DNA from 4 places in the Paenarthrobacter sp. NPDC092416 genome. Region 2 is predicted to be linked to each of the others. Evidence: riboswitches for the same ligand, from Rfam matches in the RefSeq annotation. Region 2 holds a riboswitch; each other region holds the start of a gene.
What was found. A riboswitch is a leader RNA that binds a small molecule or an ion and turns the genes downstream of it on or off. The one in region 2 is predicted to bind thiamine pyrophosphate.

Region 1: linked by a shared signal. The riboswitch ahead of ACIQC5_RS19260 (ECF transporter S component) and the one ahead of thiO (glycine oxidase ThiO) in region 2 are both predicted to bind thiamine pyrophosphate.
Region 3: linked by a shared signal. The riboswitch ahead of ACIQC5_RS14250 (bifunctional hydroxymethylpyrimidine kinase/phosphomethylpyrimidine kinase) and the one ahead of thiO (glycine oxidase ThiO) in region 2 are both predicted to bind thiamine pyrophosphate.
Region 4: linked by a shared signal. The riboswitch ahead of thiC (phosphomethylpyrimidine synthase ThiC) and the one ahead of thiO (glycine oxidase ThiO) in region 2 are both predicted to bind thiamine pyrophosphate.

What each region holds. Positions count from the first base shown of each region.
Region 1 covers NZ_JBIVQG010000012.1:86,379-92,108, reverse strand. Annotated here, with positions in the region: gene ACIQC5_RS19280 (monovalent cation/H+ antiporter complex subunit F) at 1-214, shown strand, start outside; gene mnhG (monovalent cation/H(+) antiporter subunit G) at 204-608, shown strand; gene ACIQC5_RS19270 (DUF4235 domain-containing protein) at 660-920, opposite strand; gene ACIQC5_RS19265 (NUDIX hydrolase) at 960-1,652, opposite strand; TPP riboswitch at 1,869-2,006, shown strand; gene ACIQC5_RS19260 (ECF transporter S component) at 2,082-2,702, shown strand; gene ACIQC5_RS19255 (ABC transporter ATP-binding protein) at 2,702-4,321, shown strand; gene ACIQC5_RS19250 (energy-coupling factor transporter transmembrane component T family protein) at 4,318-5,112, shown strand; gene ACIQC5_RS19245 (GNAT family N-acetyltransferase) at 5,194-5,730, opposite strand, start outside.
Region 2 covers NZ_JBIVQG010000001.1:649,273-655,002, forward strand. Annotated here, with positions in the region: gene ACIQC5_RS02915 (ferritin-like fold-containing protein) at 1-181, shown strand, start outside; gene thiE (thiamine phosphate synthase) at 216-896, opposite strand; TPP riboswitch at 924-1,041, shown strand; gene thiO (glycine oxidase ThiO) at 1,034-2,338, shown strand; gene thiS (sulfur carrier protein ThiS) at 2,335-2,571, shown strand; gene ACIQC5_RS02935 (thiazole synthase) at 2,575-3,372, shown strand; gene ACIQC5_RS02940 (4a-hydroxytetrahydrobiopterin dehydratase) at 3,431-4,093, shown strand; gene ACIQC5_RS02945 (hypothetical protein) at 4,090-4,392, opposite strand; gene ACIQC5_RS02950 (DUF3107 domain-containing protein) at 4,443-4,667, opposite strand; gene ACIQC5_RS02955 (TetR/AcrR family transcriptional regulator) at 4,718-5,452, opposite strand; gene moeB (molybdopterin-synthase adenylyltransferase MoeB) at 5,459-5,730, shown strand, end outside.
Region 3 covers NZ_JBIVQG010000007.1:61,516-67,245, reverse strand. Annotated here, with positions in the region: gene obgE (GTPase ObgE) at 1-1,240, opposite strand, end outside; gene rpmA (50S ribosomal protein L27) at 1,377-1,640, opposite strand; gene rplU (50S ribosomal protein L21) at 1,702-2,010, opposite strand; gene ACIQC5_RS14250 (bifunctional hydroxymethylpyrimidine kinase/phosphomethylpyrimidine kinase) at 2,376-3,899, opposite strand; TPP riboswitch at 3,890-3,988, opposite strand; gene ACIQC5_RS14245 (Rne/Rng family ribonuclease) at 4,177-5,730, opposite strand, start outside.
Region 4 covers NZ_JBIVQG010000016.1:15,566-21,295, forward strand. Annotated here, with positions in the region: gene ACIQC5_RS21350 (RNA-binding protein) at 1-129, opposite strand, end outside; gene rpsP (30S ribosomal protein S16) at 131-553, opposite strand; gene ACIQC5_RS21360 (hypothetical protein) at 759-1,196, opposite strand; gene ACIQC5_RS21365 (VOC family protein) at 1,304-2,176, opposite strand; gene ACIQC5_RS21370 (amidohydrolase family protein) at 2,255-3,337, opposite strand; TPP riboswitch at 3,424-3,531, shown strand; gene thiC (phosphomethylpyrimidine synthase ThiC) at 3,527-5,374, shown strand; gene ACIQC5_RS21380 (alpha/beta fold hydrolase) at 5,357-5,730, opposite strand, start outside.

The DNA of each region.
Region 1 (5,730 bases), on a different contig from region 2:
GCGCATCGCCATCGGACCGTCGTTGCTGGACCGGGTGTTGGCCTCGGACGTCCTGCTCGCCATTCTTGGCGCTGCCCTGGCGATCGACATGGCCATGAACCGTCACCTGAACAACTTGATGCTGCTGGTGGCCCTCGCCGTTATCGGATTCATCGGCTCGGTGACCGTTGCCCGCTTCGTAGCCGAAAGGAGGGACCAGAGCAATGACTCCTGATGCCACAGGCGTGGACGCCGTGATTGACGTAGTGACCGCCGTGTTCCTGGTGGTGGGTGCTTTGATGTCCCTCGGGGCCGCAATTGGTTTGCTGCGTTTCCCGGACCTCATGAGCCGCATGCACGCGGCCACCAAGCCGCAAGTCCTGGGGTTGTTCCTCATGCTCGCGGCGATTGGCCTGCAAATGCGCACATGGTGGGTGTGGCCCATCCTGGTTGTGGCATGGATCTTCCAACTGCTGACTGCGCCCGTTTCTGCGCACATGGTTGGACGCTCGGCCTACCGCACCAAGCACGGACACCGCGAACTGCTCACCACAGATGAGTTGGAGGCCGTGGTGCAGAGGGCTGCCGGCGAAGCGTCGGAGGCAGGAACGCACGACGCCGACCGCTGAGGGCGGCCGTTCATCCAAGCTCCAGCGGGGCCGGCTACAGCGCCGCCTGCTTTAGACGATGTCCTGGGACTTGGCGAAGCGCGCGATTGCGCGCTGGGTGCCACGGCTCGCAAGGACCTGGATGAGCGTGCTCACGATTGCCGAGATCAGTGCGAAGGACAACGCTGAACGCAGGCTTGTTTCCATGTCGTCATTGCCCTTGGGCGGCTTGTTGCCCGTCGCCTTTTCCCAGCCTTTGTTGACCAGTTTGCTGCCGATGAGTCCCGCTCCGACACTGACACCGGCACCAAGCAACTTGAAGAAGAGGTTCATGCACCCCAGCCTAGCCTCACAACCCGGGACGGTTGGCGACTAGCGGCGGTTTTCCCGCTCTTTCAGGAACGCTGCCATGGAGCCGGGTTGCGGCAACACCGGAACAACAACATGCTCGGCCGACCATACCGCGTCTACTGTTCCCAGCGCGGCGACTTCGTTGAGCAGGAAGTACGTGGGCGGCATAAGGTCCAAGGTGCCGGCAGCCTCGGCATGGAGAATCTGCTGCACCGGCATCCACAGGGACTGCCACGCCTCGGTGGTCTGGTGCTTGGGCTCGGCTCCGGGTGCAGGCTTGGCCACGAAGAAATAGGTATCGAAGCGCTTGGGCATATCCGGCGGAGTGACCCAGTTGGCCCATGGACGAAGCTCGTCGCCGGTCAGGCTGAGCCCGGCTTCCTCCTGGACCTCGCGGAGGGCCGCGGTCAGTACGGTCCCGGCGTTCTCGCGGGCCTTTCCGGGATCAGCCGCGATGGAACTGAGATGCCAATCAGCCGCGTGGGTGTTCAGCAGATCTGTGGGGTAGTCCCACCCCTCGCTGTCGCTCGGGTCAACGCGCCCACCCGGGAAGACCACCATTCCTGCCGCGAAATCCATGGTGGTGACCCTGTGCTGGACAAAGGCTTCAAGCCCGCCCGGCGCATCGCGGAGAAGGATGACGCTTGCAGCCAACCGTGCCGGTGGCGCGGAGTCGGGCGAGCCGGGGAGGTTCGTTGGAGGAAGGTCCGTCATGAAAGTGCCCCTTTGCCGCGTCGAGTCTGCTGGATCATTCTCGCAGGTCTTGTTGTGGGGCCTGGTGTGCGCGCTATTGCGGGAGGATGGGGCGCAGAGCGGGCCTCGCAACGTGCGCCACCAACGGATGCACCGTGGAGCCAACCGGTTTGTGACTGGACAGAAGCGCCAAAACAGTCGCAGGTGTAAACTGAACCACGCCCACAAGGGCAGATTTGATAACGACAGGGGAGCGCCGCCGTCGGGCTCTGCAGCGATGCAGGACACCGCGAGGGCGCTGAGAGTGCGGACAGCCGCAGACCCTCGAACCTGATCCGGTTAGTACCGGCGCAAGGGAGTCGAGCTTCTCAGAGTGTCCGGATCCGGGCGGCGCAGGCCGGCTGGAGAATCCGGGTAGCACTTTCCCCTCCTGTACCTCAGGAGGCAGAAATGACCACGGCAAACGTGAAGAAGACCAGTTATAACTGGCGTGTTGTAGACATCGTGGTGGCAGCGCTGATTGCCATCGCCGGCGGCGTGATCTTCTGGGCATGGTCCCAGGGCGCCGCAATCGTATCCATTCCCATGAACGCAACGTATCCTCCCCTGACCGGCCTGATCGCCGGTGGCTGGATGATCCCGGCCGTCCTGGGCATGCTCATTATCCGCAAACCGGGTGCAGCCCTGTTCTGTGAGGCCGTCGCCGCAACCGGTGAACTGATCATGGGTTCCCAGTACGGGACCACCGTGCTCATCTCTGGTCTTCTCCAAGGCCTGGGCGCGGAACTCGTCTTCGCAGCGTTCCGGTACAAGAAGTTCAACCTGCCCACCGCGCTCCTCGCAGGCGCAGGCGCGGGCCTGTTCTGCGGCCTCAACGACTCCTTCATGCCGTGGGGCTGGAACATCGCCTACGAAGCTGTGGACAAGCTCGCCTACATCGCTTTCTGCACCCTGTCCGGCGCGATCATCGCAGGCGCGCTGTCCTGGGTTGCCACGCGTGGCCTGTCCAAGACGGGTGTGCTCAGCGCATTTGCATCGCGCAAGGCCGCTTCGGAGCCCGTCTTCAACTGATGTCGGCCACGCGTAACGGCAACCGGGTACGGCCTGCCGCCATCTCCGCCGAAGGCTGGGGTTGGCGGCATGCCGGCCGTTCCACGCACGCTATCCAGGGCCTCGATCTCCGGATTGAGCCTGGTGAGCGGGTGTTGTTGCTGGGTCCTTCGGGCGCCGGCAAGTCCACCCTTCTGCATGCCCTGGCCGGCGTGCTGGGCGACGAGGAAGACGACTCCGACGAGACCGGTTCCCTCCTGATCGACGGCGTAGCTCCCCGCGAGCAGCGAGGCCGCGCCGGTCTGATGCAGCAGGACCCGGAGACCCAGGTTGTCCTCTCACGGGTGGGTGACGACGTCGCCTTCGGCGCCGAGAACCTCGCCGTGCCCCGGGATGAGATCTGGGCGCGCGTGCATGAAGCGCTCGACGACGTTGGGTTGCGCACCACGGCAGGCGGCGGTTTGGCGTTGGACCACCCGACGGCAGCCCTCTCCGGTGGGCAAAAACAGCGGCTTGCCCTTGCGGGCATCCTGGCGATGCGACCGGGACTGATCCTCCTGGACGAACCGACGGCCAACCTGGATCCCGTCGGGGTCCTTGAGGTCCGCGACGCAGTGCGCCGCTGCCTCGACAAGACCGGCGCTACTTTGGTGGTTGTCGAGCACCGGGTGTCCGTGTGGAAGGACCTGGTGGACCGGATTGTGGTCCTGCAGCCAGGGTCGGCTGCAGGACCCGGCATAGGCTCCGGCACACCGGGCGTCCTCTTGGACGGCCCGCCGGATCAGGTCCTGGCTGAGGCCCGCACCATGCTGATGGCAGCCGGTGTATGGGTGCCCGGGTACGTCCCGGCAACCCGCTCCCGAACCGACAATCACCATGCATCCCAGCTCCTCCTCGCGGCCCAGGATTTGGCCGTTTCCCGCGAAAAGCCACGGAGAAAGGGCTTCAAAACCATCCCCCCTGTGCCCGTCCAGTCAGGCATCAGCGCGCAGGTCAGGGCTGGTCAGGCACTCACCGTCACCGGGCCCAACGGAGCCGGCAAGTCCACCTTTGCGCTCACGTTGGCCGGTCTTTTGGCGCCGGTGGACGGCAAGGTGAGTGCCGCCGTCGAGCTTTCCGACGGAGCGGGAATTGACCCGTACAAGTGGAAGGCCGACCAGCTGATTTCGCGCATCGGGACCGTTTTCCAAGAGCCTGAGCACCAGTTCGTCACGGGCAAGGTCCTGGATGAACTGATGTTTGGACCCAAGCATCTGGGGCATGGCGAGGAACGCGTGGACGAACTGCTGGAGCGGCTCCGGCTCACGCACCTGGTGGACGCGAACCCTTACACACTGTCCGGAGGAGAGAAGCGCAGGTTGTCGGTGGCCACTGTCCTGGCGGCCCATCCGAAAGTCCTGGTGCTCGACGAGCCCACGTTCGGCCAAGACGCCAATACGTGGGCAGAACTCGCCTCGTTCCTGTCGGAATTGCTCGACGCCGGGACGGCAGTGGTCTCGGTAACGCATGATGAAGAATTCAGCTCAGTCCTGGGTGGCATGGAACTGCGGCTGGACCCCATCAGCGCACAGGAAGCCTTGGGCGGACCAGAAGTTGGCGGGCAAGGAAATCCAGCCCGCCAGGAAGCCGGTGCAGCATGAGGGACGCCCTGAATCTTCGCGGCAACCATGCCCTCCTCACCCGCGCCAACCCCTTGGCCAAATTTGTTTCGGTGTTCCTGATATCGCTGGTGCTGGCGTTGTCCATCGACTGGGTATCTGCGTCCACGGCGCTCGTTGCGGAATTGGCGCTGTTCCCGCTGGCTGGACTGACCATCAGACTGCTGTGGCAGCGCGCCTGGCCTCTGATTCTCGCGGCAGCGATCGGCGGCTGGAGCACCGCGATTGTCGCGGCGGACAGCGGCGCGATACTGCTCGACGTCGGACTCTGGTCCATCAGCGAAGGTTCCCTCGAGCTGGGGCTGGGTTTCATGTTGCGCGGCCTCGCGATCGCATTGCCGGCGATCCTGCTCATGACCTGCACCGACCCGACTGACCTGGCCGATGCATTGGCGCAGAAGGCGCGGCTGCCCCATCGGTTTGTCCTGGGTTCCCTGGCGGCGATGCGCCTGGTAGGGCTCATGGCTGAGGAGTGGCAGACCATCGGCATGGCGCGACGCGCCCGGGGTGTGGGTTCGCAGGGGAGTCCGTGGCAGCGGTTGAAAGCCACGCTCGGGCAAAGCTTCGGGCTTCTGGTCCAGGCTGTCCGGCGGGCCTCGCGGCTCGCTGTCACCATGGAAGCCCGTGGATTCGGTGGCGGGCAACGCACGTGGGCCCGCGAATCCACGTATTCGTTGCTGGACGTTTGGGTTGTGCTTGGCGGGCTGCTGATCGCCGCAGCTGCGGTGCTGACGGCCGTGGGTGCAGGGACGTGGAGTTTCGTCTGGCGCTAGGGCTTGGGGTGTCGCGGCGGCCGAGGCTGAGGCGTAAGCGGTTGAGCGGCTGCTCAGAGGAGCGGCCAGGAAATGTGAAGCCTAGCTGCCCGCTTGGTCCGCCCGCTGTTCCTCGATCTGGTCAAAGCCCGCCCGCGTCAGGAAACCGAGCTGGGCTTCCTTTTCCGCGAGCTGGACGATTGGGCCAAGTTCGAAGCACGTGGCTTGGAGGCGGCGCAATGCCTTCGCGTTGCGGGCGTCCGGCTCCACAATGATCCTGTCCTTGCCGGGCAGCGAGAACATGTACCGGATCAGCGAGGTAGCGAGCCGCGGCGTGAAGTGCGGAATCGGCCGGGTGGCCGGCGCCAACAGCAGATGCATTCCGATGTCTTCTTCGCGGGCGGGGTAGGCCTCGCCAACCGGGTCGTGCAGCGGCTCATACGTCTGGAACAGGGCCAGTGGCTCGCCGTCGACAATCACCAGGAAAGCGTGGTGCGTCTCCAAGGAATCCAGGAACTCGTAGATCTCCTGGACGTACTCGCGGGAGTGCTCGGTCATCCCCCAGAAACGCGCGCGCGGCTGCGTGACCCATTCATAAATGAAGTCGATGTCGTGGGCAGGGGACAGCGGGACAATCCG
Region 2 (5,730 bases):
GTGGGGCCGACGGCTGGTGGGAGAGGCGCTCACCCAAGCCCAGCGGGTGGCCATGGAGCATCCCCTCCTCGGTCCCATGTTGCGGGGTGAAGGGGATGCCCGGGAAACCGCGACTGCCTTGACGGCGGAGTTGGCAGGGCGCCACAGTCAACGCATGACGGGCCTCGGCCTGACCGCTTGAAGTGGTTCGGCAGAGACCCCAACGGACAGTTGTGCTACGCGCCGAGGGCTTCGACCAGCGCCTTGGCTGCCGCCGTCGGGTCTTCTGCTTCAGTGATGGCGCGGACCACGACGATCCGGCTCGCGCCCGCCGCGACAACCTGCTCCACGTTGGTGAGGTCGATGCCGCCGATGGCAAACCAAGGAAGCAGCACGCCCCCGACCGTCTCCTCGTCAGCCCGCTTCACGGCTTCTGCGGCATATGTGACCAAGTCCAGGCCAACTGCCGCGCGTCCAGGTTTGGTAGGCGTTGCCCACACTGGGCCCACGCAGAAATAGTCCAGCCCACTGCGGCCCGGGGAAGCTGCGATCGCTGCGTCAATCTGCTCAGGGGTGTGGGTGGAGAGACCAATCACGGTGGGGTCGTGGAGCAGGTGGCGGGCGGCTCGGAGGGGGATGTCTTTTTGTCCTATGTGGAATACGGGAGCCCCGGAAATACTGGCAACATCGGCCCGATCGTTGACCGACCAGAGCCGTCCGTGGCGGTGCGCGACCTTGTGGAGAACCTCCAGGACTTCCAGTTCCTCTCCGGCCTCGAGCGTCTTGTCGCGAAGCTGGATGATGTCCACGCCGCCCTCAAATGCGGCGTCGACGAAGTCTTCGAAATCGCCTCGTTGTTTGCGGGCATCGGTGCACAGGTAGAGGCGGGCTGTGGTGTGGACATCATGCTGGGTCATGAAAACCAGAGTAGTTCCTCTAAACTGGGCACGTACTGCGGGAGCCGAGACTGCGTCATATGACCGTCCGGCTGAGAGGGCTTCAGCGCCGACCGCTTGACCTGATCCGGCTAATACCGGCGTAGGGAAGGAAACCCATGGGAGCATCGGACCACACCCCCGGAACCTCGCAACTGCTGCACGCGGACGTTGCCGTGATCGGCGGCGGCATCATTGGCCTGGGCATTGCCGAGGAGGCAAGGCGACGCGGCCGCTCGGTCGTGCTCATCGATCCTCAACCAGCCACCGGCGCCACGTTCGCCGCCGCGGGCATGCTCGCTCCGGTCAGCGAATTGCACTACCAGGAAGAAGATCTCCTCGAACTGATGTTGGAGTCCTCAGGACTGTGGCCGGGTTTCGTTGGAACGCTCCTGCCCTCCGACGGAGACGGCACCGGATACCGCACGACGTCGACCCTGGCCGTTGGCGCGGATGCCGCGGACCGTCGGGCGCTGGCGGACCTGCGATCGGTGCAGGTGGCCAACGGGCTGGACGTTGAACCGTTGGCGCTTCGCCAGGCACGCGAGCGGGAACCGCTCCTGAGCCCGCAAATCTCGTGTGCGTTCGACATCCCGGCCGACCATCAGGTGGACCCTCGCAAGCTTGCCCGTCGCCTCATCGCAAGCCTTGCGGCACACACACCAGCAGACGCCAGCTGGGTCGGCGGCGCAGCCGATGGCTTCGCCATGGCCTCGTCGGCTGTCAGGCTCGACTGGGACGATGACAGGGTCTGCGGAGCCACGGTCGCATCCGGCCACGTGATTCGCGCGGAGGAGACCGTGGTGGCGAACGGCCTGGGTGCTGCCGGCCTCGCCGGCCTGCCGGACGGACTCGCCCTCCCGTTGCGCCCCGTCTATGGCGACATTCTCCGACTCCGTGTCCCCGAACACCTCAGGCCGCTGGTCACCTCCACAGTCCGCGGCATGGTGCGTGGAGTTCCCGTATACATCGTGCCCCGTGAGGACGGCACTGTGGTGATCGGAGCCACCCAACGTGAGGATGGCCTCTCGGCATCGTCCAATGCCGTGTCCGCCGGCGGTGTGTACCAATTGCTGCGCGACGCCCAGGTCCTGGTTCCTGCGGTCGCCGAGCTGGAACTCCTGGAAGCCACAGCCCGTGCCCGCCCCGGAACCCCGGACAACGCACCGCTGCTGGGACGCGCCGCCGGGCACGACGGCGACGTCGCCGGGCTTGTGATCGCCACTGGTTTCTTCCGCCACGGTGTCCTCCTGATGCCTGCAGCGGCAAAGATCACCGCTCAGCTGATGGAGGGCATCACAGATCCCAGATGGACCAGGTTCCGGCCGGACCGGTTCACCGCCGGCCACACCGCTACCGGCATCGGATCAACACCACGACTCCTGACGTCCGCCACACCCATCGCCAGCAAGGACCCAGCATGAACATCAAACTCAATGGCGCCGACCACGCAGTGTCGGATAACGCCTCAGTCAGCACCCTCGTCACCGCCATCACCGGCCGCGTTCTGGACCACCTCGGACAGGCGACCGACGGCGGCAAGCTGGGTGTCGCCGTCGCCCGCAACTCCGAAGTGGTTCCGCGCAGCCAGTGGGCTGCCACGGCGCTCGCAGACGGCGATGAACTCGAACTCGTGACCGCAGTACAGGGAGGCTGAACCATGACCACAACAAACATTGACGTTCACACCGATGCATTGGTGATTGACGGTGTTGAGTTCGGCTCGCGCCTCATCATGGGCACTGGGGGCGCCCCGAGCCTCGACGGGCTGGGCGCTGCTCTGCTGGCCTCGGGTACGGAACTCACCACAGTTGCCATGCGCCGATACTCGCCGGCCGAGACAGGCTCGCTGTTTCAGCTCCTGGTGGATCACAACATCAGGGTCCTTCCGAACACGGCAGGGTGTTTCACTGCGAAGGACGCCGTCATGACAGCCGAACTTGCCCGTGAGGCGTTGGAGACGGACTGGGTCAAACTGGAGGTCATTGCCGACGAGCACACGCTTCTGCCTGATGCCGTGGAACTGGTGGACGCCATGGAACAGCTGGTCAACCGCGGTTTCAAGGTCTTTGCCTACACGAACGATGACCCCGTGCTGGCGCTTCGGCTGGAAAATCTGGGAGCCACGGCTGTCATGCCCCTGGGTTCGCCGATCGGAACGGGCCTGGGAATTCTGAATCCGCACAACATCGAACTGATCGTCTCGCGCGCTTCGGTTCCCGTAGTGCTCGACGCCGGAATCGGTACAGCCTCGGACGCTGCGCTGGCCATGGAACTCGGTTGCGACGCCGTCCTGCTCGCCACCGCGGTCACCCGTGCGCAGAACCCCGTGCAGATGGGCGAAGCCTTCAAACACGCCGTGATCGCCGGTAGGCTGGCCAAGCAAGCGGGCCGGATTCCGCGCAGGGAACACGCCTTGGCATCCTCTGCCATGGAAGGCCGGGCAGAGTTCCTCTAGGACCCGGGCCTGATGGCCGACTGATAACCCTGACGCCGACTGTTAGCTAGGAGCAGCTGTGGCAGACACGGAAGATCCACTGTCCAGGGCGGTCATCGACGCCGTCCTTGCGGACCTCCCCGACTGGAGGTACCAGTTGGACGGACTCGTCACGGTATTCAAGACCTCGACGGCGGCTGACGCGCTGGCCCTTATTGCCGCCGTCGGGCAGATCGCAGAAGAACAGAACCATCATCCGGACCTGGACTGGCGCTATAACCGGGTGTTCCTGCGTTACACGTCCCACGATGCCGGGACACAGGTAACGGACCGCGACGTCGCCGCCGCTTCAGCGGCGAGCGAGGTTGCCGCCGTCGTTGGAGCTGTCGCGGAACCGGGCTTGTACCGGAGTGTGGAACTGGCGATCGATACCGACGATGCCCCGGCTATCTCAGAAACCTGGCGAGTGGGCCTCGGATACCGTAAAACCGCCGACGGGGCGCTGGTGGATCCTTATGGCCGGGGACCAGCGTTGTGGTTCCAGGAGACGGATGAGCCCCATGAGAACCGGATGCACGTGGATGTGTACCGGAGCCTGGCTGAATCAGGGCCCGTCCTCACAAAGACGGAATCAACGGGGGCCTTAATGGAGCATGACCACGCACCCGCATGGGTGGTGGTCACGGATTCACAAGGCAACCGCTTCTGTCTGTGCACTGAAGCGGAGGACGGTCAGGACTAAAGCATCAACGCTTTGGTAAGTGCTTCGGTGTCCTGCTTGGTGCGCGTACGCCCCAGGTAGACCACCGCGGCTGCAGATGCGGCCGTGCCGAGCACGATGGGCAGGATCCAGGGAATCCACGTCAGTCCGGGCTGGTAGCCCAGACCGGCAAGGATGAAGGCAATCCAGGCCAGGGCACCCACAGCCGCTGAAACACCTGCCGGCAAGGCGATGCCGTACTTACCGTGGCGCTTGTCGTTCGCCCACACGATGAAACCGGTGGCGACGGTGGCAAGCACAACAACGACGAGTGAAAGCATGAAAACTCCTTGGCAGGCAGGTGTCAGCGACGGCTGTTGAGAGAGAGCGGCTACAGGGCACCGAAGCCCACGCGGCGAACTTCTTCGGCGCCAATTTCCACATAGCCCAGGACGTTTCCCGGAACGATGATCTGACGGCCCTTCTCATCTGTGAGCCTTAGATCCGAACCCTTGGAGATTGCCTCTCCGACGATCTTGGCTACAGCATCAGCATCGAGTGCGGATTCGAGCACGATTTCACGGCCAACGTTCTGAATGCCGATCTTTACTTCCACAGCAAGGCCTCCAAGCCAATCAAGAATTAAGTCAGTCCTCTATTTGTAGCCTAGGACTCTTTGGGGAATCGACTGATTCCGCGCCAAGCTAAACGATAGATCAGATCACTGGCCACATCGAGATCCAGATTTCCGTCCGTTTCGAGCCAGTACCGGGCGCTGACCTGCGCCATTCCCGCCAGTCCGCGGCCCAGGAGTTGCGCTTCCAGAGGGGGCAGTTTGGTGTCCTCGGCGATGACATGGGCTACGGCGTCGGCGAAGGTCTTGTTGAAAGTCTCCAAACGCGAACTGACGTCGGGATCGTTGATGAGGTCGGATTCGAACACCAGACGGTGTGCTTGGTCGTCGTCGGCGATGAACCGGTAATAGGCCCGCATGACGGCTTTCACGCGTTCTTTGTTGTCCGTCGTGGAGTTCAGTGCTCCGAGCATCAGGTCCGTCAACGTAGCCAGGTGGCTGTCCAGCAGCGCCATGTAGAGCTCCCGCTTGGACGGGAAGTGCTGGTACAGCACGGGCTTGCTGACATGCGCCGTCTCCGCGATTTCGTCCATGGCCGCACCATGGAAGCCGTTGGAGACGAAAACTTCCAAAGCGGCGTTGAGCAACTGGGCACGACGCTCGTCGCGCGGCAACCTTGCCGAACGCGGAGAACCAGTCCGCTCTTGCTTCGCTGGTGTCTCATCGTTTGCCCGTGTGCCGTCAGCCACAGTCTGCCGCCTTTCCTTTGCAGTTATGACCACTGTACCGGTGGGTAATATGACCGGGCGGCATCGGCAGGCATACATTGAAGTATGGCCACAACTCTTGCTGCCCACACTGCGCCCGCTGTCTTGCCGCCCCTCGTTGAACCGGCCGCCGCGCTTACGCCGGCCGAGGTGGAACGGTACTCCCGGCATCTCATCATTCCGGAAATCGGCGCGGTGGGCCAACGCAGGCTTAAGAATGCGAAAGTCCTTGTCATAGGTGCCGGCGGACTGGGTTCACCTGCGCTGCTGTATCTGGCGGCCGCCGGGGTTGGCACGCTCGGCATCGTCGACGATGACGACGTGGACCTGAGCAACCT
Region 3 (5,730 bases), on a different contig from region 2:
CAAGGCGGTCAGCCAGGTAGCCAATGGCTTCCTCGTTGGTGAAGTCAGTCTGCTTGACCCAACGTACAGGCTTCTCGCCGAGCACGCGGAACAGCGGCTCGAGGTTCTTTTCCTCACGGCGGATCCGGAAGCCGGACTCATTGACCGCACGCGGACGCAGGATGGGTGGAGCAACCTTTGGCGGCGCAGTTTCAACCGCATCGCGGGCAGCCTTGACGATTTCTGCCATGGCGAAACCTAGCTGGCGCAAGCCTTCATGGCTGGTGGCCGAGACTTCGAAGACACGGTATCCGCGGGCTTCGAGGTCCGGGCGAACGAACTCTGCCATGTCCTTGCCGTCGGGCAGGTCCACTTTGTTGAGGACCACGAGCCGGGGTCGCTCGTTCAGCGGCACCACTTCGCCGTCGACACCTGCATAGCTCATGTCCACGGCGTACTTGTCCAGCTCGGCCTCGATGATGGCGAGGTCCGACAAGGGGTCGCGATCTGCTTCGAGGGTTCCACAGTCGAGGACGTGAACCAAGGCGGCGCAGCGCTCAACGTGGCGCAGGAAGTTATGGCCAAGGCCCTTGCCCTCGCTGGCACCCTCGATCAGGCCGGGAACGTCAGCAATGGTGAACCGGACTTCGCCGGCCTGGACCACGCCGAGGTTGGGAATAAGGGTTGTGAAGGGGTAGTCGGCAATCTTTGGCCGCGCCGCGGACATGGCAGCGATCAGGCTCGACTTGCCGGCAGAGGGGAAGCCCACCAGCGCGATGTCTGCAATGGACTTCAGTTCCAGGACGATGTCGCTGGACTCGCCTTCGATGCCGAGCAGCGCAAAGCCCGGGGCACGGCGTTTCTGCGAGGATAGCGACGAGTTGCCGAGGCCACCCTGGCCGCCGGCAGCAGCAATGAACTCCGTGCCTTCACCCACGAGGTCGGCAAGGACTTCGCCGTCCTTGGTCTTGACCACTGTGCCGTCCGGCACCGGAAGGATGAGGGTTTCTCCGTTCTTGCCACCGCGCCAGTCACCCATGCCGGGGCCACCATTGGTGGCGTGGCGGTGGGGAGCGTGGTGGTAGTCAAGGAGGGTGGTGGTCTGGGAATCAACGCGCAGGATGACGTCGCCGCCATTTCCGCCGTTGCCGCCGTCCGGACCACCAAGCGGCTTGAACTTCTCCCGCTTGACAGAGACACAGCCGTGGCCGCCGGTTCCACCGGATACGTGCAGGACTACCCGGTCTACAAAGCTCGCCACGTGAATCTCCTCTGTTGCTGTTGCCAGCGAAATTGCTATATCCAGCGCACCCGGAAGCGCCCTAGTTGATTGTAATGCGGTTAAAAGAACGGTGGAGCGGGCCGTTTGGCCCGCTCCACCGGTTCAGAACTTGTTGTTACTCTGCAGCTGCAGCAGCAACGATGTTCACTACGCGACGGCCGCGACGAGTACCAAACTCAACCGCACCTGCCTCGAGAGCGAACAGGGTGTCGTCGCCACCGCGGCCGACACCGGCGCCCGGGTGGAAGTGGGTGCCGCGCTGGCGGACGATGATCTCGCCAGCGGAAACTACCTGACCACCGAAACGCTTGACGCCGAGACGCTGAGCGTTGGAGTCACGACCGTTGCGAGTGGAACTCGCGCCTTTTTTGTGTGCCATGTGAAATGCCTGCCTCTAAATTTCTGGGGAAACTGAAAAACCTGAACAGAGTAACCAGAGGTTACTTGATGCTCGTGATCTTGATCTTGGTCAGTTCCTGACGGTGACCCTGGCGCTTCTTGTAGCCGGTCTTGTTCTTGAACTTCTGGATGACGATCTTCGGACCACGGAGGTCCTCGAGGATCTCAGCCGTAACCTTGACCTTGGCCAGGTCAGCAGCTGCAGACGTGACCTTGTCACCGTCAACCAGGAGCAAGGCGGGCAGCTCAAGCGTGCTGCCGGCTCCACCGGGGACGCGGTTCAGCGTTACGTAGTCTCCAACGGAAACTTTTTCTTGGCGGCCGCCTGCGCGGACAATCGCGTACACCACTTGGGTACTCACTTCTCTCGACGTTTCTTACTAAATTTGCGTGCGGAACCTTGAGCCGGAATCAGGCCTGGTTCGCGCTGTGCCTCAACGCCGTGGACTTCAGATCGAAGTCCGCGAGTCATCCCATGAACAATTCCAAGGGGCATAACCCAAGTGTTGGCGTAAGCACCGAAGATCAAGATTACGCTAGTTTGGCCTTCGGCTGCAAATGAGGCCGGGTCCGGAGGTCTCCACGTGATGATCATCACCAGCTGGAACGGACTCGCCCGGCACCGTGCCTAAAGAGCATACAGCCTGCAGGCCCTGTTTCGGGGATTTCGCCACGGCGCGCGCCGTCTCGGCAGAAAACCGCTCAAAACCCCCTGCTAAGCGAACAGCCTCGGAGCATCGAAGAACGCTGTTTCATAACGGCACGAGTGGGCGAAGGCCTCAAGCATGGCCTCCCATTCCTGAGCGGATGCTGACGCCGCCGCGGTGGCTGTGTAATCAATCGCCTTCCGGGTTGCCGCAGCAAACTCTTCATCGGCGTACGTCCGCAGCCATTCAGCGTAGGGGTGGCCTGCCGGCGCGCCGGCTTCCACATATGCCCCGTGCAACTGCTGGCCCACTTCGGCATACAGCCAGTAGCACGGGAGTATTGCCGCCAACAGGACCGCATAGCTTCCCGATGCAGACGAGGCCAGCAGGTGGTCCACGTATGACTTGGTGACCGGGCCTGTTTCGGTCGATGCCTGACGAGTGCTGAGCCAGTTTCTGTGCAGCTCCGATTCCACTTCAAGGCACATTTGTGATCCGCGCGCCCAGAACAGTTGCTCTTCCTCACTCGGTGCCAATGCCCCGGCGCGCGCCAGGACCCGCGAATAGCCGTTAAGGTAGATCGCGTCCTGGGCCAGGTAGTAGCTGAACTGGGACTCGGACAACGCGCCGGACTGCAGTTCCTGAATGAAGTTGAGGCCATAGATGGCATCAAGCTCTTCAGTGGCAGCTGCCCACAACCTGGCTGCGAAGTCGCCGGGCCGGGCGGCTTGGGCCAAGTGGTGGAAATGATGGACGGGGCCGCTGCCCTGCCCCACTTCGAGGGTGTCCGCCGCTGTGAGGGCCGTGAGCAGCCAAGGTTTGACCTCACGCAAGGATGCTTCCCAATCCCCCGTGCGGGCCTGCACGGTGGCAAGGGCGGACGATAGGGAGCATCCAGTCCCGTGGCTGTTCTTGGTAACCACGCGGGGTCCGGCGACTTCCAGTACGTCCTGCCGCAACAATCCACTGGTATTGACCAGCGCGTCAGGACATTCAGTACCGGCCAGGTGGCCGCCCTTTACCAGGACGGTATTGCCGCATTCGGCCGCGAGGCGCTTCCCCTGCTCCAGGGCAGTAGCCCAGTCCGGGGCCTCGGGCTCGCCAAGGAGCATGGCAAGTTCAGGAAGATTCGGAGTTATCAGGTCGGCAAGAGGCAACAGGCCACGGAGCGCAGTTTCGGCCGACTCCCGCAGGAGGCGGTCACCGCTGGTGGCGATCATCACCGGATCAAGGACCACGACGGCGGGACGCACCTTCTCGAGCCAGCTGCGGACTTCTTCGATAACCGCTGTGTCTCCGAGCATGCCAATCTTCACGGCGTCAAGGGAAATGTCGTTGCTGATGGCATCGAGTTGCTGCCGCAGGAATTCCACCGGGGGTACATGGACACCGGTGACACCTTGGGTGTTCTGGGCAGTGAGAGCCGTGATGGCAGCCATTCCGTATCCACCGAGGGCAGCGATGCTCTTCAAGTCTGCTTGGATTCCGGCACCTCCGGAGGGGTCCGAGCCGGCGATGCTGAGCACCCTTGGTGTTGGCCGACCCGCAGCAACGGCTACCGGGTAGACAGGAGAATACGACGCTGAAGTCATGAAGACATCCCTTCGCCGGTGCTAACCGGACAGGTTCAACGGGTCTGGATCTCAGCCTGGCCCTGCGCCCGGCACCCCGTGTCAGCTTCCTAGCCTAGCGGGGATGGACTCTGGTAACGGAACCGTGCCGTCTTGATCGGCGGGATGTGACTGTTGCCGACGGGATGCGACTGATGCTCGCCTAAAAGGGCCGACAACGACGCCGGGCCCCGGCAGAGTCCGTTGGTCACGGATTCTGCCGGGGCCCGGCGATGTACAGCTGCGCAGTGGCGGGAACCTACAGCTCGGAAGCGGGCACGCCGACTCCGAGAATGATGGGCTCGTTGGCTGCCACGGGCTTGGCCGGCGCTACGGTGGGCGCCTTGGCCTCATGCGCCGTGCCGCCCCCACTGGAGGCAGCTACCTCGTGGTGCTCCACGCTGGTCTCGTTGGCTGCGCCCTGCGCCCGGCTGGCACTGCGGTTGCGGCGACCACGGCGACCGCGTGAACGGGAAGAGGCCTCGTGGGCTTCCTCAGCGTATCCATCCAGTTCTTCGGACGATGCCTTCGGTTCCCGTTGCGCCGGCTGGGACGCAACGGGACTTTCGGTTTCAGCAACCGGCGCAGCCCCAAGATGCGAGAAGGCCTCGGCGAGGAGGTCCAAGCTCATGGCCGGTTTACCGGAGGACACTTCCTCGGCATGTTCTACGAACGGAAGGGCAACTTCCTCGCCCCCGAAGCGCAGAACCGGCGTCGATCGTGATTCACGTGAGGCCGCATCCTGGCCGCCACCGGCAGGAGAACCGGCAGCGGCGCCGCCGGAGTGCTCTTCATGGCTCGCAAGATGTGCCTGCTCCTCGGCCGCCCGATGCAGTTCGTCGTCGTGCAAGTGTGCTGCGTGTGCGGCCGCCGCAATGGTGGCCAATGCCGCCCGGGTGGCTTCTGCCTTTGCTTGGCGGACCGGATCGGTGGTTTCCGGCGCCGGTGCGTGCGCGGCAGGAGCGGACGCCGAGGTGTGAACGGCCACGGGAGCGTCGGCAGTAGCCTGTCCCCCGCCCTTGCCACGGCGGCGCTTGCGCTCGGTGCGGGCGGGCGGCTGCTGGGTTTCGGTGTGCGGGCGGTGGTGCTCCGCCGCTACGACGTTGGCCCGGCGGTGCTCGACGGGTTCGTCGTGGGTGACCACGCCGCGGCCGGCACAGTGCTCGCACTGCTCGCCGAAGACTTCCAAAAGGCCGGTACCCATGCGCTTGCGCGTCATCTGGACGAGACCCAGCGACGTCACTTCGGCTACCTGGTGCTTGGTGCGGTCGCGGCCCAGGCATTCCACCAGGCGCCGGAGGACCAGGTCCCGGTTGGATTCAAGGACCATGTCGATGAAGTCGATGACAATGATGCCGCCGATGTCGCGGAGGCGCAGCTGCCGAACCACCTCTTCGGCCGCTTCAAGGTTGTTCTTGGTAACGGTTTCTTCAAGGTTTCCACCACTGCCGGTGAACTTGCCCGTGTTGACGTCCACCACAGTCATGGCTTCGGTGCGGTCTATGACCAGCGAACCACCTGAGGGCAGGAAGACCTTGCGGTCCAGTGCCTTGTGGATCTGCTCGTCGATCCGCCAAGCCGAGAAGATGTCCTGGTCCTTGGTCCACTTTTCCAGGCGACCCACCAGGTCCGGGGCAACATACGTGACGTAGGCCTCGATAGTGTCCCATGCGTCATCGCCGGAGACGATCAGTTTGGAGAAGTCCTCGTTGAAGACGTCACGGACCACCTTGATAGTCAGGTCCGGTTCGCCGTAGAGAAGTTCCGGTGCCAGGACCTTGGTGGAGGACGCCTGCCCTTCGATGCCTTCCCA
Region 4 (5,730 bases), on a different contig from region 2:
TCCGAGGTCGTCCTGGTGAACACGCACCTCGAGGGATTCCCCGCGGCGGTTGTTCTTGGCACTGACCTTGACATCCTCAGGGCTGTCAACGATCCCACGGACCAAGTGCTCGAGCGCTTCTGCCAGCAACTTACTCAGCCTCGGTGGTCTCTGCTTCAGCCTCGGCCGGAGCTTCAGCAGCTTCGTCCTTCTTGGCCTTCTTGGTGATGGCTTCCGGAATGATGACGGAACCCTTCTCCGGTGCAACGAAAGCAGCCTTCGGAGCCTTGGTCTTCAGGGTGCCTTCCTGGCCCGGGAGGCCCTTGAACTTCTGCCAGTCACCGGTGATCTTGAGGATCGCGGCAACCTGCTCGGTCGGCTGGGCACCAACGGAAAGCCAGTACTGGGCGCGCTCGGAAGCGACCTCGATGTACGACGGCTCTTCGGTGGGGTGGTACTTGCCGATCTCTTCAATGGCACGGCCATCGCGCTTGGCGCGGGCATCCATGACGACGATGCGGTAGTACGGTGCGCGCATCTTACCGAAGCGCTTAAGGCGAATCTTTACGGCCACTTTTGTGGTCACTCCTGTTTCTTGAAACGAGGCGAACCCGTCGTTCTGCACCCGTGGGGCGGGCCTTACTTGGGGGTTCAAAGGACAAGATTTAGGCACGGAGAGAGGGGCCGCACCGATCGAGTACCTGTCTATTGTGCCAGATGCCGGAAGTATTTACGACTTGCGCCACTCCGACGCCATATTCCGGATGGCAAGGAACTCGTCAGAGGGACCAGACATACAACCCGGAGCGTTCCGCGTTTTCCACGTCGGCTGCCAGGGTGGCCAGCTTGTGGACGAACTGACGGGACTCATCAGGGCCGAACGGCATGTCTTCCTCGGCCGCCCAAGCGTCAGCTACATCCTCAAGGACATTGCCCTCGCCCTCGCTTTCGTACGTGAGGAGTTCCGCCAGGGCCCTCACCATGGCTTCGGGCACACCCAGCAGCGCGTCAGTGGTGACATCCACCATGGCCAGTTCGTAGTCCGCGCCGGCGGCGTGAACAGCCTTCCCGGCAAGGTCGCCGAGCTGCTCGACTTCGAAGTCGGTAATGTCGGGAATCCTGACGGCCGAAGCCGCAGCGTCGGCGCCGCGTTCCAGGGCAGCTGCCCGCTTGAGTGCTTCATCGTGGGTGGCAACAAAGATTTCGGCAAAGCCCATGGAAAGTACTCTCAATCCTTCGTGCTGACGGGGCGTCGGCACAGAATCTGAGAGATTCCATGCCGCCTACGCCCAGCCTAATGCAGTCTGCAGCCACCACAGCGCGACTAGCGGACGGCGACGCGCAACTGATTAAGCCAAGGGTCCTGGAACCGAAGCTCAGAACCCGTGTGATGGCTCTGTACGCCCGCCACTTTCAAGCGGTCCGCCAAGGCTGCCACGTCATCACCCGACGGCACCTCGATCACCACTTCGCCCAGGCCCAGGGTGTCGCGGCGAGGCCCGGCACCACGGCTGTTCCACACGTTCATGGCCATGTGGTGGTGGTAGCCCCCAGCCGAAACGAACAGTGCTTGGCCGTGCCAGCCGGCAGTCTTTTCAAAGCCAAGCGTGTCCACATAGAAGTCCTGGGCTGTTTGCACGTCGCCCACCTGCAAGTGCACGTGCCCGATGCCGGCGGCGGCCTGCCGCTGTCCGGCCACGGCGTTTTCAGTCAAGTGTTGCTGGAGGAAGCGCTGCGGCGGAAGCGCGACATTGTCCATGACAACCGTCTTGCCGTCCCACTGCCACAGCTCCCGGGGCTTGTCGTAGTACAGCTCGATTCCATTGCCTTCCGGATCCGTGAAATAGAAGGCTTCACTGACCAGGTGGTCGGCACTGCCCGCGAAGGCCCTTGGCTGGTACTCGGCGGCCGTGGCAATGGTTGCGGCCAGCGATGGCTGGTCCTCGAACAGGATTGCCGTGTGGAACAGGCCGGCTTCGCCACGCCCCGGAATCTGGAGGCCAGCCGCCGGGGACAGGTGCACCACGGGCTTTCCTACTCGCCCAAGGTACAGACCTCCATCCTGCTCGGCCACTACATCCAGTCCGAGCGCGCGCTGGTAGTAGTCGCTCATGACCTTCATGTCGCCTACTTTGAGCATGACTGTGCCCATGGTGAGTTCGGCAGGAAGGAGGTCCTGGCTGGATACTGTGGTCATTCGAAGCTCCCGAATCTGAGGTGGCCGCCTTTCGGCACCTTTCTATACTAGTAAATTACTTGAAGCTTCAATTTATTCCTAGCGGACGACTTCTCCCCGCAAGACAATGTGCTTGAGGTCCGCGACGGTCCCGATCTGTCGACGCGGATCCTCGTGGCAAACGACGACGTCGGCACTGGCACCTTCGCTGATTCCTTCGGCTCCCAGCCACTTTCGGGCCCGCCAGCAGGCGGCGTCGAGGACAGCGGCCGGCGGCAGGCCGGCGTCGTGCAGTTCCCGCATCTCGTCCGCTATCCGGCCGTGCCGGATGACGCTGCCGGCATCCGTTCCCGCGTAGATGGCCACCCCGGCTTCAAACGCCTCCAACACCCTTTCGCGGCGACGCTGCCAAAGGCGTGTCATATGGTCCGCGTAGTCGGGGAACTTGGGCGCAGCTTGGGCGGCGATATCCGGAAAAGTCGCGATGTTAACCAACGTCGGAACAATCGGGACGGACTGCTCAACGAGACGGGGTATGTGCCGGGGCAAGAGGCCAGTGGCATGTTCAATGCAGTCAATCCCAGCGTCGAGCATGTCCTCGATGGTGTCTTCGGCAAAACAATGGGCCGTCACCCTGGCCCCTTCGTCGTGGGCGGCCGCGATGGCATCCCGGACGACGTCCGCGGGAAAGGACGCTGCGAGGTCACCGGCGTCACGGTCAATCCAGTCGCCGACCAGCTTCACCCAACCATCACCGTCACGGGCCTCCTTCCGGACGGTTTCGACCAAGTCACCCGGCTCAATCTCATGCCCCAAGCCGCGAAGATAGCGTCGGCTTCGGGCGATGTGGCGGCCTGCCCTGATAAGCCGGGGGAGGTCGTGGCGTTGTTGGACCCAGCGAGTGTCGGTGGGCGAGCCTGCGTCGCGAATCAGCAGCGTTCCGGCGTCGCGATCGGCCTCGGCCTGGGCGAGCGTCGTCGCTTCGTCCACAGCACCGCCTGCCCCGAGTCCAATGTGGCAGTGGGCGTCAACAAATCCGGGGAGGACCCAGCCGTCCAGCACTTTATCCGGGGACGCCAGAGGGCGCTGGAACGTCAGGACACCGTCCACGGACCAGAGCCCCTGGCGTTCCGCATCTGCCGCCACCAGCACAGTGCCGCTGAATTCGATGATGTGAGCCATGGAAAAAGCCTAGCCCGCACCATGCCTGCGGAATGGACATGATCGGATATGACTGGGGACCAGCGTGCCGGCTGTGGTAGCTTCATCTACGACCACACGGGGGCCCCTGCAGGGGCTGAGATCGGACTGACGCAGTCTGCGACCGTTGAACCTGTCCGGGTAATGCCGGCGAAGGAAGTGAGTAATCCTTTGAGCACCACAGAAACACAGCACAGCCCTGCCCAAGAACAGTCCAGCACCGGCCAAAATGCGGCGGAAACCGTCACGCAGTCGCTGAAATCCCATTCGCTGGCTTGGCTGGAGGACCCCTCGAACGGCATCCGCGTCCCCGTCACGGAGATTGCTTTGGAACCCTCCCCCAACGGTGAAGCGAACGCACCCCTGCAGGTGTACCGAACTGCCGGGCCGGGCAGCGACCCGGTAGTGGGTCTCGAACCGTTCCGCGCCGCCTGGATCGAAGGCCGCGGCGACACCGAGGCGTACTCAGGGCGCGAAAGGAACCTGCTCGACGACGGCAAGTCGGCCGTGCGCCGCGGAGCAGCGTCCGCCGAGTGGAAGGGCGCCCAGCCAGTGCCCCGCCGCGCCGTCGAAGGTAAGACCGTCACCCAAATGCACTACGCCAAGCAGGGCATCGTGACGCCGGAAATGCAGTTTGTCGCACTGAGGGAGAACTGCGACGTGGAGCTGGTCCGCAGCGAAGTCGCCGCCGGCCGGGCCATTATCCCCAACAACATCAACCACCCGGAATCCGAGCCGATGATCATCGGCAAGGCGTTCCTCGTGAAGATCAACGCCAACATCGGCAACTCGGCCGTCACGAGCTCCATTGCGGAGGAAGTCGACAAACTCCAGTGGGCAACACAGTGGGGCGCGGACACGGTCATGGACCTGTCCACCGGCGATGACATTCACACCACGCGCGAATGGATCATCCGCAACGCCCCCGTTCCCATCGGAACAGTGCCCATCTACCAGGCCTTGGAAAAGGTCAACGGCGAAGCCAACAAGCTCACGTGGGAAATCTTCCGCGACACCGTGATCGAGCAATGCGAGCAGGGCGTGGACTACATGACCATCCACGCCGGTGTGCTGCTGCGGTATGTGCCCTTGACGGCCAACCGTGTCACGGGCATCGTGTCCCGCGGCGGATCGATCATGGCAGGCTGGTGCCTGGCACACCATCAGGAAAACTTCTTGTACACGCACTTCGACGAACTGTGCGAAATCTTCGCCAAGTACGACGTCGCGTTCTCTCTCGGAGACGGCTTGCGTCCCGGCGCCACAGCAGATGCCAATGACGCGGCTCAGTTCGCCGAGCTGGACACGCTCGCCGAACTGACCCAAAGGGCGTGGGAGTTTGACGTCCAGGTCATGGTGGAAGGTCCCGGCCACGTGCCGTTCCATTTGGTCCGCGAGAACGTCGAACGGCAGCAGGAACTCTGCAAGGGAGCCCCTTTCTACACACTGGGCCCGCTGGTCACCGATGTGGCCCCCGGCTACGACCACATCACCTCGGCCATTGGCGCCACCGAAATCGCCCGTTACGGCACGGCCATGCTCTGCTACGTCACGCCGAAGGAACACCTGGGGCTGCCCAACAAAGACGACGTCAAGACCGGCGTGATCACGTACAAGATCGCCGCACACGCCGCCGACCTCGCCAAGGGACACCCCGGAGCCAACGAACGCGACGATGCCCTGTCCAAGGCAAGGTTCGAGTTCCGCTGGCGGGACCAGTTCGCCCTGTCCCTGGACCCTGTTACCGCTGAAGCCTTCCACGACGAAACACTGCCCGCGGAACCGGCCAAGACCGCACACTTCTGCTCGATGTGCGGACCGAAGTTCTGCTCCATGCGCATCAGCCAGGACATCCGCGACGAATATGGCTCGGCGGAGTCCCAGGCTGCCATTGCAGAAATGTACAGCGGGATGCGGGAGAAGAGCCAGGAGTTCCTGGCGGCAGGTGGCAAGGTCTACTTGCCCGAACTGCAGGTTCCCGCAAACCAGGGCAGCGGCAGCTCAGGAAGCCTGAACTGACATTGCCTTGCCGACGTTGGCGACAAAGGACCGGATGGCCCGGTCTCCGTCGACGGAATCCTGGGGCCGGTGCCCTCCCGCTGCGACGCGGCGGACGGCACCGGTCTCTTCCAGGTAGCGGGCAATTTCCTCATACAAGGGTTCCCACCCACCGGTCAAAACCAGGGTGGGAACCCCCGGAACGATGTGCAGGGGCGCCTCCCAAGGTGGCGCCTGCAGCCGGAGTCGTTGCGCAGACCGCCGCGCTTCCGGGGTGTCCAGTCCCCCGGTCTTCACGGAATATGCACGGCGGAAATACTCGCGCTCGTAGTCGGCATCGCTGAGTTGGCTTCGCACGTGGTACAGCGGTTCCATCA